One region of the Idiomarina sp. OXR-189 genome, then DNA from elsewhere that is predicted to be linked to it. Evidence: predicted binding sites of a transcription regulator. Region 1 holds the regulator's gene; each other region holds the start of a gene.
What was found. The regulator LexA, encoded in region 1, represses DNA repair genes until DNA is damaged. The targets are predictions, from matches to a motif close to TACTGTATNNNNATACAGTA.
Positions count from the first base shown of each region.

Region 2: the regulator LexA is predicted to act here: its motif matches at 3,104-3,123, upstream of UM402_RS08015 (YebG family protein).
Region 3: the regulator LexA is predicted to act here: its motif matches at 1,692-1,711, upstream of UM402_RS12710 (ImuA family protein).

Region 1 covers NZ_CP139706.1:301,256-305,693, reverse strand. The annotation lists gene plsB (glycerol-3-phosphate 1-O-acyltransferase PlsB) at 1-1,096, opposite strand, end outside; gene lexA (transcriptional repressor LexA) at 1,229-1,846, shown strand; gene UM402_RS01435 (hypothetical protein) at 1,843-2,274, shown strand; gene coxB (cytochrome c oxidase subunit II) at 2,574-3,695, shown strand; gene ctaD (cytochrome c oxidase subunit I) at 3,706-4,438, shown strand, end outside.
Region 2 covers NZ_CP139706.1:1,621,100-1,625,537, forward strand. The annotation lists gene UM402_RS08000 (sensor domain-containing diguanylate cyclase) at 1-255, opposite strand, end outside; gene UM402_RS08005 (DEAD/DEAH box helicase) at 508-1,758, shown strand; gene UM402_RS08010 (M14 family metallocarboxypeptidase) at 1,781-2,692, opposite strand; gene UM402_RS08015 (YebG family protein) at 2,764-3,075, opposite strand; gene UM402_RS08020 (MFS transporter) at 3,210-4,394, shown strand; gene UM402_RS08025 (flavin reductase family protein) at 4,384-4,438, opposite strand, start outside.
Region 3 covers NZ_CP139706.1:2,594,852-2,599,289, forward strand. The annotation lists gene UM402_RS12705 (Y-family DNA polymerase) at 1-1,077, opposite strand, end outside; gene UM402_RS12710 (ImuA family protein) at 1,077-1,679, opposite strand; gene UM402_RS12715 (acyltransferase) at 1,803-2,714, shown strand; gene UM402_RS12720 (mechanosensitive ion channel family protein) at 2,726-3,961, shown strand; gene UM402_RS12725 (thiol:disulfide interchange protein DsbA/DsbL) at 3,972-4,438, opposite strand, start outside.

The DNA of each region.
Region 1 (4,438 bases):
ACTCGCGAAATACCGCGGAATAAAGCTTATTGCCACGGAAACTGCGGCGTATAAAGAATGCTCCACCACGACGGAAAATGCCGCCAACCGGGAAGAAGTTCAGATTGACCCCTGCTGCAATATGCGGAGGCACCAAGCCTTCTTTATAAATAACATAGCTCAGTAGCAAGTAATCCATGTGACTTCTGTGACACGGCACGTAGATAATTTCGTGTCCCTGCTGAGCAAGACGACGTATGCGTTCACCGCCTTTTACATGAATACCGTTATAAATACGGTTCCACATCCAGGTCATAAAGCGGTCAAGTACTCGCACTAACGTCGAGCTGTAATTCGCCGCAATTTCGTCAATGTAAGAGAGTGCTTTTTTGCGAGCTTCCTCTTCACTAATTTTTTTGCCTTTGGCCTCGTCGGCAACGGCCTTCTTGAGCGCTGGCGTGTTAATGAGCTGCGCCATAAGCTCTTTCCGATGACTGAGCTTGGGTCCGGCAACTGCATGACGCATGCGAACAAAGTGAACACGGGCAACACGCGCCAATTTATGGGCTATGCGCATGTCTGCGCCGTAATCATTAGCCATTTGACCTAAACTGACGCTACGCGAGAAGCGCAACAAGACCTGACGACCTGAAAAAAGCACAAGCCAGAATTTACGAATAGCGCCTGGGTTATCGAGGTCACCTGTCATTGCCTTGCCGGCAATTGCTTCCTGGCCTGCCTGGCGCCCCCAGAACACCCCAGCGGGTATCAGCTGTAAGTCGAGGTTGCTATTGTCTTTATGTAACTTCAATAACTGATGGAATTCTTCCACCGCTTTTTCAGAGGTTTCGTTGGCAAATTCTTCCAAATACATAACCCGGCTGTATTCTTTGCCATTAATTTCAAGCGGTTCGAGAGGATCAGGCAGGCCTCGGCGCTTAGCTGCACGCTGCAATATGGACAGATCAGCAGTGGAGGTTGAACGCATAACGTAAGCCACCGGCTTTTGCACCGTGGTTTTGTGATCAGTTTCATCGCCGTCCCAAATATCTTCGAACCGTGTTAGCCAACGTAACGGATACTTCAACACCGCGTAAAAAGGGCTTTTTTTGCTCATACATCAACCTCTGTTTTAAACAGAGCTATAGGATACCAACTTAAAAAATAAAAGTCGTTGGTGAAATGACTTGCGAAATAAAAATACCTGTATATACTCACAGTATAACTGTACATAAACACAGGTTCGAATATGCGCCCTTTAACACCAAGACAGTCTGAAATATTAGAGCTTATTAAAGACAACCTGCACGCAACCGGTATGCCGCCGACACGTGCGGAAATTGCTTCCAAGCTTGGCTTTCGTTCTGCCAACGCCGCCGAAGAGCATTTAAAGGCGTTAGCGCGTAAAGGTGTTATTGAAATTATGCCAGGTATGTCTCGCGGCATTCGCTTAGTGGGCGACGACTTTGATGTCGCCGAAGGTTTGCCGCTGATTGGCCAGGTCGCCGCCGGTGAGCCGCTGCTTGCAGAACAGCATGTTGAAGGGCATTACAAAGTCGACGAATCATTATTTCAGCCTGCCGCCAGCTTTCTCCTGAAAGTTAACGGTATGAGCATGAGAGACATTGGTATCTTGGACGGTGACTTACTTGCCGTGCATAAAACTGAGCAAGCCAGAAATGGACAGGTTGTTGTTGCTCGGGTTGAAGACGAAGTCACGGTAAAACGGTTTGAGCGCAAAGGTCGCACTGTCTTGTTACATCCGGAAAATCCAGAATTCTCCACCATCACTGTTGATCTAGCATCGCAAGTATTCGCGATTGAAGGTCTGGCGGTTGGTGTTATCAGAAATGGAGCTGCACTATGAAAATTCAACAGAACAACAAATTGCACCACCCGGGTTTGTGGAAAGCTGCACCGACGGATATTAAGTTTGAACAAGAAACAGGCGCAGAGGCAGTCGAGACAGACGCCTTATCACCAGCTGTTCAGAATGCTTTACAACAAAAGCCAAGTGAGTGGGTTACTGTTATCGGCGGTGACAAAAATGTCATTGCCCAGCTTATTGAATCCGGTGTTGCGGAGCATCAAATTCGTTGGTTACGCAGTCACTCTGCCGAACGTTGTGAGTGGGCATTGGAGCAAGCGCTATTAGCGGGAAACAGCAGTATGGTTATTGCCTATCTCGACTCTGTCTCAAGCCGCACATGGCAGCGCGCAAAAATGGCAAGTAAATTAAGTCACACTCAATACTTCCTGTTTGATAAAAACACACTAACATCCCACCTCCACTAAATCCTCGTTAGTGTGTTTCTTCCTTGATAGGCTGCTTCGGCAGCCTTTTTTTAACAGATCAGTTCATTTATTGACCATTTGTTTGATTTGATCTGGATCTTTCTTTGTAAATTAGTTAATAAATGTACTACCCGACTATAAAAATATTATAACAACGATAATTATAACAAAGAGTCTGTAGAGAAAGTGATTTCTGGGGAGAAGCTGTTCCTTTTTCTGCTTACCTCTTTGTTCTTCGAATTTTGATCGGAATTGGCCTTTCGGTCTCATTGAAGAATAAGAGGAGAAGTCACGTGAAAATGAAGCCTCTGTGGGCACTATTGGCTATGTTGAGCTTACCTGCTAGCGCAGAAAACCAACTCAACCTAACCAAGGGTGTTACTGAAGTCAGTAACCGAGTTTACGACCTGCACATGACGATATTTTACATCTGTTGTGCCATTGGTGTGGTCGTGTTCGGTTTAATGTTCATTTCGATGATTCGCCATCGCAAATCGAAAAACCCCAAACCAGCGAATTTCCACGAGAACGTAAAAGTTGAAATTGCCTGGACCATTATTCCACTGTTAATTCTTGTGGGTATGGCCATTCCGGCAACAACAACTCTAATTGCTATGGAAGATACATCAGACGCTGATGTCACTATTCAGGTTACGGGTTCGCAATGGAAATGGCACTACAAATACTTCGAGAATGACGTTGAGTTCTTCAGTCGTTTGGCGACTCAACAAGAACAAATAGACAATAAATTCGACAAAAGCGAAAACTACTTACTCGAAGTCGATCGCCCGCTGGTTATTCCAACGGGTCAAAAAGTCCGCTTCCTGGTAACTTCCGACGACGTTATTCACAGTTGGTGGGTTCCTGACTTCGCGGTTAAGAAAGACGCTAACCCCGGCTTCATCAACGAAACCTGGACCAAAGTAGACGAGCCTGGTATTTACCGTGGTCAGTGCGCCGAGCTTTGCGGTCAGGATCACGGATTCATGCCTGTGGTTGTTATTGCCAAAGAGCCGGCTGAATACGAAAAGTGGATAACCGAGCTTGAAGCAGAGCAAGAAGCCGCTCGCGAGCGTGAGCAAGAGCTCTTAGCCATGGAAATGTCAGAAGACGAACTCATGGACTTAGGCGAGAAAGTTTACAACAGTACTTGTGCTTCATGTCACCAACCTACCGGCCAAGGTGTTGACGGCGTATTCCCTGCATTGGCAGGAAGCGGTGTATCTGTCGACCCAAACGCTAAAGCAAAACATATAGACATCGTTGTTAATGGCGTTACCGGCACTGCTATGCAGGCGTTCGGCCAACAGCTGAGCATGCGTGAGCTTGCAGCTGTTATCACCTACGAGCGTAATGCCTGGGGTAACGACACCGGCGACCTGATACAGGCAGCCGACATTAACGAAGTCATGAATCAATAAGGAGACGGTGATGAGCACAGCAGTCGAAGCAAACCATCACGACGCACACCACGATCATAAGCCGTCTGGTATTGGTCGCTGGCTATTTACAACCAACCATAAAGACATTGGTTCAATGTATTTATGGTTCAGTTTTATTATGTTTTTAACCGGCGGTGCCATGGCTATGGTTATCCGCGCGGAACTTTTCCAGCCGGGTCTGCAACTGGTTGATCCGCATTTCTTTAACCAAATGACCACGGTGCACGGCCTTATTATGGTCTTTGGTGCTGTTATGCCTGCCTTTACCGGCTTGGCTAACTGGATGATTCCAATGATGATTGGGGCGCCGGACATGGCATTGCCTCGTATGAATAACTGGAGCTTCTGGATTCTTCCATTTGCTTTCATTATTCTGCTGGGCTCTTTGTTCATGGAAGGTGGCGGTCCTGCCTTCGGTTGGACATTCTACGCGCCGCTTTCAACCACTTACAGTTCAGACTCTACCGCACTGTTCGTGTTCTCGGTTCACATTATGGGTATTTCATCCATTATGGGTGCTATTAACGTCATTGTGACCATAATGAACATGCGCGCGCCTGGTATGAACTACATGAAAATGCCGCTGTTTGTCTGGACTTGGTTAATTACCGCATTCCTGCTAATTGCAGTTATGCCAGTATTGGCAGGGGCAGTCACCATGGTATTGACCGATAAATACTTTGGTACTAGCTTCTTCGATGCCGCAGGCGGTGGTGACCCGG
Region 2 (4,438 bases), 1.3 Mb from region 1:
AGGAAATATTAAGCCATTGCCCATAGAACGCCGCCCCGGATGTTTAAAAAACTTAGACAGATGTGCGTCATGCTTTTCCCTAAACTCTTCCGGTAACAAACAGTTAAGTGGCATTTCCAACATAGAAGAGGACGAATAGCCAAACATTGCGGCGGCAGCTTGATTGACTGCAACAATAAAACCATGCGGGTTTATAACAACTGCACCATCGGGAATAATTTCCAGAAAATCAGTAAAGGCGTGTTTTACTTCCATGAGCAGTTCTCCGTTACAGCGCAGTCCGTTTTAAAGCGATAAGTTTGTCTTGGCTAAGATAACCAATATATAACAGTTTTGTTGAAGCATTAAGCAGAATCACCGGTCAGCTCACAAGAAAACACGCGTTCCGAAACGATAGTTGATGCAAATCAAAAATAATAACTAAAACTGTGCTGGTACGGCTGTGTTATAATGCAGCGAAAATCACAGCAACTGTGATGTCTATTTAAATAAAATTCCCGGAGCTTCATGTCCACAGAACAAAATCAGAGATCGTTCCAGTCACTAGGACTGAACGACAATATCTTACGAGCCGTTACTGAGTGCGGTTATACCACCCCTACCCCGATTCAAGAGCAAGCCATTCCGACCGTAATGAAAGGTCATGACTTACTGGCAGCGGCACAAACCGGAACCGGGAAAACAGCAGGTTTCACGCTTCCTTTATTGCATAACTTGTCTTCGACGAAGACAGAAGGTAAGCCTGTTATTCGAGCGCTAATATTAACACCGACACGTGAGTTAGCAGCTCAGGTTGAGGATAACCTCAACACCTACGCAAAATACACGGGCCTCAAATCGCTGGTCATATTCGGTGGCGTGGGCATAAACCCGCAAATTAATGCGTTACGTCGCGGCGTCGATATCTTAGTCGCAACACCAGGACGACTGCTTGATCACAGCCGTCAGGGTACCGTCGATTTAAGCAAGATTGATGTGCTGATATTAGATGAAGCTGACCGGATGCTAGACATGGGCTTTATTCATGACATAAAAAAAGTCATGAAGCTGATTCCTGAACAGCGTCAGACCCTGCTCTTCTCAGCCACTTTTTCTAAAGAGATTAAAGCCCTGGCTCAGCAGTTTATGCATCAACCTAAACTGGTTGAAGTTGCGCGCCAGAATGCAGCAGCAGATACAATTGAGCAGCGTGTCTACCCTGTCGATAAAAAACGCAAACGTGAGCTATTAAGCTACCTAATTGGCAGCAAAAACTGGCGACAAGTGTTGGTGTTTACCCGCACCAAGCACGGCGCAAACCGCTTGGCGACTCAACTCACTGACGATGGCTTACCTGCGATGGCTATTCACGGTAATAAGAGTCAGGGCGCCAGAACCAAAGCCTTAGCACAATTTAAGGCGGGTAAATTACGAGTCTTAGTCGCGACGGATATTGCCGCGCGCGGTATTGATATCGACGAATTACCTCACGTTATCAACTTTGAATTACCGCAGGTTGCCGAAGACTATGTGCACCGCATTGGACGTACCGGTCGAGCCGGCAGCGAAGGCGAAGCCGCTTCTTTGGTCTGCGTTGACGAACATAAGTTGCTACGCGACATTGAAAAGCTGACCAAGAATGAGATACCGAAAGAAGTGGTTCCGGGTTTTGAGCCCGATCCGAGCATAAAACCTGAGCCTATCCAAAAGCCCAGAGGTAGCCGACCAAATAACTCGCGCCGTGCGCCGAGACAAAACCGCCCGGCGACACGACGCTAGCCACTTCACTGTCGGCTGGGTTTTACTTCAAAAAATCCAGCCCGCCAGTTACTGCAGCGACCTGAGCTTCAATACACTGCTCAGGCGTTGCTTTGGGGCTGTCGGGGTAAACTTCTGTGGTTGTGGCGTACTCTGCTTTACTGAAGCTAATGCAAAGTCCCAGCTTAGACGTTGGCAGTAAAATAACACCTCGCTGCGCAATGTCTTCGCCAATCAGTTTATTTTCATCGTCAGCGTCCGCTATGTGTGTGACTTTCTCAACAGAGTCCAGTACGGCCTTTTGGAATTCCGGGTAAGGCTTTTCGGCATTACCGACCAAATAGAAGCCGTCAGGGATATTCCAATTAGTATTCACGGTACCATCCATTGCGGCTTTTGCCGGACGAAACTCACTGTTGTCAGTATCTGTGGTTTCATGCAAGTCAATGTGCGCCAGAATATCTACGCCTAAATCCGCGACGTACTTCATAATATGAGCGCACTCGCCAGCCGGTGATTCAGCAACAAACGAACGGTTAGGATCAATAGCTGCCGGACTCCAGCGGTTAATGGTTTCATAACCCCATGGACTTAAGCATGGCGCAACAACCACGTTGAACTGTTCACTGTAGTCTTTCGCCTTGGTTTCAATAAACCGCAACGCACCGTGAACACCACTTGTTTCGTAGCCGTGTACACCACCAGTGACTAATACCGTCGGTTTATTACTGTCCCAACTCTTAGTTTTCACCGCGAATAACGGGTAAGTCGCGCTTTCGTAAGCCAATTCGCCATATTGTTCAACGTCAAAGTCGTCTTTAAATGTCTCTACTTTGCTAACAACATCATCAAAGTATGAACGCTTTTGAGTTTGCTCCGCTAACCATTGCGCTTTTTCTTCCACACCCCATGGTTTACCCGGAGTACCAATGTGGTAAATCGTTTCTTGCGTCATAGCCTGATCCTATTCATTACGTCTTTTAAAGAGAGATAGCTATACTACCAAAGTCTTCTCATGCACCAAAGCTATGCTGCCTTGGTCGCCTCTTTATTACCCGCTTTATTATCTACTTTCTCTGCCAGTGTTTTTTCTGCTTTCGGCTTTTTCGGTTTCTTGGCGCCCAGAGCTATTAAAACATTTTCTCGTTCTTTCGCTAAAAACATCGCCATATCTTCAAGCTGCTTGTCGTCAGTAAAAAGCTCGCTGCTTTCAATTAAGGGCGTTAGCGCCTCTGCCATATCCAACATTTTATCGTGTGCATCAGCTTCGGCTTTCGAGGTAAATGTCATTTTTTCGGCTCCATCGCGAATCACTACGTATTGGGTTACTACAGCCATGGTTGTGTCCTTTGCTGAGGTTTACAGATACTGGTTATTTGTACAGTATAAAGCAAGTAATTGCAATAGCTGCCACATTCGCTAAACTGCGCACTCTTAACAAAGACGATAAGTACAGGAATACAGCCAGCCCCATGACTCAGTTCTCCAAAGCACAAGTTCGACTGGCTATATTTGCCATGGCCATTGGCAGTTTTGCTATTGGTATCGGTGAGTTCGTGATTATGGGTTTGCTGCCTGACGTCGCTACCGATTTTAATACTGACACGCGTACAACCGGGCACTTAATCAGTCTTTACGCTTTAGGTGTTGTTGTCGGTGCGCCACTTATTACTATCCTCTTTGCGCGCTTTCCTCGTAAGCCTATGCTACTCATACTGTTGTTCGTTTTCGCTATTGGTAATTTTGCCAGCGCATCGGCCGATAATTACTTTTTGCTGCAAATTTTACGATTTCTAACTGGTCTGCCGCATGGGGCTTATTTTGGCATAGCCTGTTTGGTCGCTGCCGATATGGTACGCCGGAACCAACGCGGTATGGCTGTCACTATGGTTATGATGGGCCTTACCATCGCCATTTTGGTTGGTAACCCTCTAGCCACATGGCTCGGGCAGCTCATCGACTGGCGTACGGTCTACCACACTGTTGGTGCATTAGGTTTAGTTGCACTGGTTATGATTGCACTTGTGGTTCCACAACATCCAAACGAACAAAAAACCTCTGCTCGAGGCGAAATGAGAGCCTTACAGAACCCACAGGTTTGGCTAACGCTGGCTATTGGCGCTATCGGTTTTGGCGGCATGTTTGCGGTTTTAAGCTACATAGCCCCCACCTTGATTAACGCTACCGGACTGGCTCCCCACTGGATACCTATTGCATTGCTTATCTACGGTATCGGCTCGTTAGCAGGAAGTTTAGTCGGCGGTTGGGCAGCGGACCGAAGCCTTAAGTTAACGATTGGTGGCTCACTTATTTGGTCAGCAGTTATACTAGGTATTTTCCCCTTTACGCTAGAAAGCATTTGGAGCGTTATGCCAATGGTCCTGCTACTTGGCAGTGCAGCGGCTTTGGTTCCCGCGCTTCAGGTCCGCCTTATGGATGTAGCGGGAGAAGCACAAACCTTAGCAGCATCGCTGAATCACTCCGCATTTAACGCGGCCAACGCCTTAGGCGCCTGGCTCGGTGGTTTAGCTATTGTTTCACCACTGAGCTGGCAAGGTACCGGTTGGGTCGGCTGCGGTTTGTCCCTCGCAGGCTTATTGCTATTCTGGATCACTAAAGAACACAGCCGTAAAGCGCCCGATATTATTAGCCTTTAGTCTCGCCGTTGATGTGCAATTCGCGCAACTCTTCGTCGGGCTTT
Region 3 (4,438 bases), 310 kb from region 1:
TCCAATGAGAGGAAATAGGCCCTGGGTGTCTTTTGCATCATGAAAAAAGTGACTTGTTTTTACCGACAATGAAGAGAAGTCTGATGCCTGAAGAGACACCTCCAAAACAGGTGCGCTTAAAGGAGCTTGCTCCATTTTTAACTGCAGTAATGACCAAAAACTTTGCGCGCGCCAACTGGGGCTTGCTGTTGCAACCCTAATCTCTGAGCAACTTTTATCGCGTTGGTACAGCTGAAACTTTATATGTTGCACAACTTTTTGGCGCTGATACAAAAAGCTTTCTAATTCATTAAGCAGCCGCTTCATAGGAAAGCGTAAGCCCTGCCAATTAGATACCTCGGAAACTAAGTCGACGTGCTGAAAAAAACGCTCGGACGGCTGGTAAAAGTCACTGACTCGCTGCGTTTTCAGCTCACCTTTTAGCTCTTGTATATAAAACAGAGCTTCTTTTCCAAGCTGACGGCCAATGTCACTACCGGGGATGTCCAGTAAGTCACCAATAGAGAAAATGCCTGCGGATAACGAGTTTCGAACAATTTTGTCCGGTAAGCCGCTACTTTTTATGGATAAACCTTTTAACTGATGATCGGCTTTTTCATCCTTCATTGTCAGCGGGGCATCGGCTTCAGCCAGCACTTTCGCTGCTAACGCATTGTTAGCCACCGCCAGCTGCGATCTCACGTTCAGTTGTTTTACCGCCAAATGCAACGTTTTCACCGTATTCGACAACCCACCGTACAACTTTTCGAGGCTATCGAGCTCTACGTATATGCCCTGCGGCGGCTCTAATACCAATTTGGCCGCCCACTGGTAAAAATGGTCAGCTACGCCACAAAGAAGCCTTTCTTCTTTTGTCACACTGTACTCTTTTAGCTTTAAGTCTTCGCAGAGAGCTATAGCCATAACACTGGCAATGCCCTGACTAACTCCCGCCTGCTGAGCGACTTGATTACTTTGCTCAATAAGTGACTGTCCGTTTTGAACCTGATAAAGCGCGACTGCCTGTTTCTCGAACTCGGGCTGTGCTTTTAACAGGGTGTCTAACAGCAACTGCGGAAAGTGACAATATAACCACATTAGCTCAGCTCTATATTCTCAACAGGCCATCCGGACTTGCGCTTTAAAATATCCAAAGCTAATCCATTTTCCGTTAAACGTATTTTTAACCGGTTACTATAAGGTCGAGCCTCCGGGTGATCGCTAAAACCGCTAATAACGATGCCCATTTGCCCGGACTCCGCCGCTTTATACCAGCGCCGGACTTTCGGAGATGTCGTTTCTTTTTGCGGAAGCCAGGCAAACGCCATAGTGTTTTTGGTCTGTAATATCTGCTCAAGAGCCCAGCAGGCATCACTTGCTTTGGCCTCAACCACAACATGCATAGCATCGGCTAAGTCATGATAATGCAGACTGGCGGCAGACAACTGCGCAGGCGGGTTTACCCAAAACACTGCAAGCCCCTGTTCAATAGCTTGTTGCGCAAGCGGCAATAACAACCGCTGCTCTGAAAAAGGCGTCTCTAACTGCCATTCATGCAACCCGGGAGTTTGCCAACCACCACCTAACAGCTCATCAAGCTTGGAAAAGCCTGTTTTTATGTAATGGTCAGCTTGAGGCGCTTTTGTCTGGCCCTGCCAAACAACCCCCTTTTCTATCAGTCGCTGTAGATTTGGCTGCATACTGCCCTCCAATACTGTATATTTGTACAGTATCATTATTTTTTACCCTTTCGCAACAGACATAAAGCACGGCTTAAGTTATTATTTCTGTAACTATTTACTTTTAGGAAGGCACCAGGAAATATGCTGACATCGTTACTTATTCCCTTCAGAGTCATCGCTCACTTACTGTGGGGAGTTATCACAACCGCTATTATCGGCGTTTTGATTATTGGTGTCGGTGTTTTCAAAATCCTTCTGCCTTTTCCTGCAACTCAACGCTTGTGTTCAGCCGCCGCTAACGGACTATTCCGCGTCTGGGCTTATTGCATGTCAATGATGTTCCAGCTGACTCAACGCATGGAATGGCATATAAAAGGTGACTTAGATCTCCACGAAAACGGCTGGTATATGGTCATGGCGAATCATCGCAGCTGGGTGGATGTTCTTGTATTAATGCATTTAACCCGCCGCCATATGCCGACGCCTCGTTTTTTCCTAAAGTCTCAGCTTATGTGGATACCCGTTATCGGGTGGGGATGCTGGGTCTTAGATATGCCTTTTATGAAACGCTATTCAAAGGACTTGATACAGAAAAAGCCTCACCTAAAAGGTAAGGATATCGCCACAACCACACGGTCATGCGCTAAATTCCGACATATCCCAACAACGGTCGTTAATTTCTGTGAGGGCACTCGCTTTACGCCGGAAAAGCATAAGAAAAAGAACAGCCCGTTTAAAAATTTATTGCCTCCAAAAGCAGGTGGAACAGCTTTTTCCATGCAAATAATGGGAGAGCAATTTGAGGCCATTTTAGACGTGACTATTGTTTACCCAGGTAACGATTCGCGCCCTGTTGTTTGGCATTTACTCAGCGGACGACTCAAAAACGTTTACGTGGATATCAAAACACTGCCAGTTACGGCGGACTTAATTGGCGACTACGCTAATGATCCGAAGTTCAAAGAGCACTTTCAAAACTGGCTTAATCAGCGTTGGCACGAGAAAGATCAAACCATTGATGATATCCGTAAGACCATCACGGAAACCCGATAAGGAGCGTTGCCATGGACTTTAAGTTTGTAAGGCAGTGGCTGAAAAGTATGGGCATCGAAAACAATTTGCAGGAGCTCAGCTTAGTCATCGGTGTGACTATTATATTAGTCGCAAGCTATATCACTTACGTCATTGCCCATTGGGTATTCGACCATGCGATTGAACGTGCACTGCGCCGAGCGCCGGAACGGTGGTATCGGGCATTAGTAGACAGTGGTTTTTTCAAACGCTGCGCCAACTTAGCACCGGTTGTTATTATTAATAGCTTTATTCCGGTGTTGTTCACCAACGACTTCGAAAGCTGGCAGTCACCTCTGCAAACCGCCGTCGGTATTTACCTTACCTGGGTTATTACTAGCATCCTGACATCTATTGCAAGCTTTGTGTCCATCGCCTACGACTACACACCCAAAACCCGGGACGTACCGATAACCGGCGTTATTCAGGTTGTAAAATTGGTCTTGGTATTAATGGCCATCATTATCACCGTCGCTATTATCATGAATAAGTCACCCATGTACTTACTCAGCGGCTTCGGTGCCATGACCGCCATACTCATGGTGGTGTTCAAAGACACACTGATGGGCTTTGTCGCTGGCGTTCAGCTTGCCACTAACCGTATGGTCGCAATAGGCGACTGGATAGAGCTGCCTGATCACAATGTTGATGGCACCATACAAGAAGTAGGGCTTATTACGCTTAAAGTCGAAAACTGGGATAAAACCATTGTGTACCTGCCAACCTATGTGCTGATTAATCAGTCCTTCAAGAACTGGCAAGGCATGATAGAAACAGGCGGGCGCCGCATGAAACGTTCCCTGATGATTGATCTGGATAGCTCAAAACTACTGTCTGACGATGAGCTGGAGAAGATAGTTGATACGTATTTTGGGAAGTCGGTGGATGAATGGCTTAAAGAAAACGATTTAGAAAAGCCGGTCAGTAACCTAACCGCATTTCGAATTTTTGCGGATGGTTACCTGAAGAATCACCCTAAAGTACGCGAGGACTTAACCTGCATGGCTCGTCTAATGCAGCCAACCGCAGCGGGCATTCCATTAGAAATTTATGCCTTCTCGAGCGACACAGAATGGACCAAGTACGAAGCGATTCAAAGCTCTATTATTGAGCACTTGTACAGCGTATTACCGGAATTTGGCTTACGGAATTATCAGTACCTAAATAATCAAAACGCCTTCTCCAAAAATGAAGAAGGCGCTTACTATCACTACAAGCCTGAAAACTAACAGCCGGAGGTTACTTCTCTAGTAAGTAACCTGCCAGGTCCGTAAAGTCACCGGCAAAATCGTCGCTGTCGCGGAACCCCTGCGGCAGCATTTTGTATTTACCGTTGACGATAAAGGTTGGCGTTGCATTAACACCCAAATTAGTCGCTCGGCGATCCATTCTCGCGGCTGCGGTTCTTACCGTGAAGCTTTTCATTGCCTTATCAAACTCTTCGCCAGAAACACCGTTGACAATAAATACGTTACGAATGTCTTGTTTGCTGGTCAGCATATTATTCTTGTTAAAGTTGTAATCAAAAATAGCGGCTGACAATTCGTCGCTTTTACCCAGCTTTTCCGCTACCACAAACGCCTGAGTCATTTCCTCGCCGACATTACCGCGCGGGCTGATAAAAGACACGTGGGCTTTTTGAAACGCATTTGGATATTCTGACTTCATCTCTTTAGCAATAGGTTCAAAGCGGTAGCAATGCACAC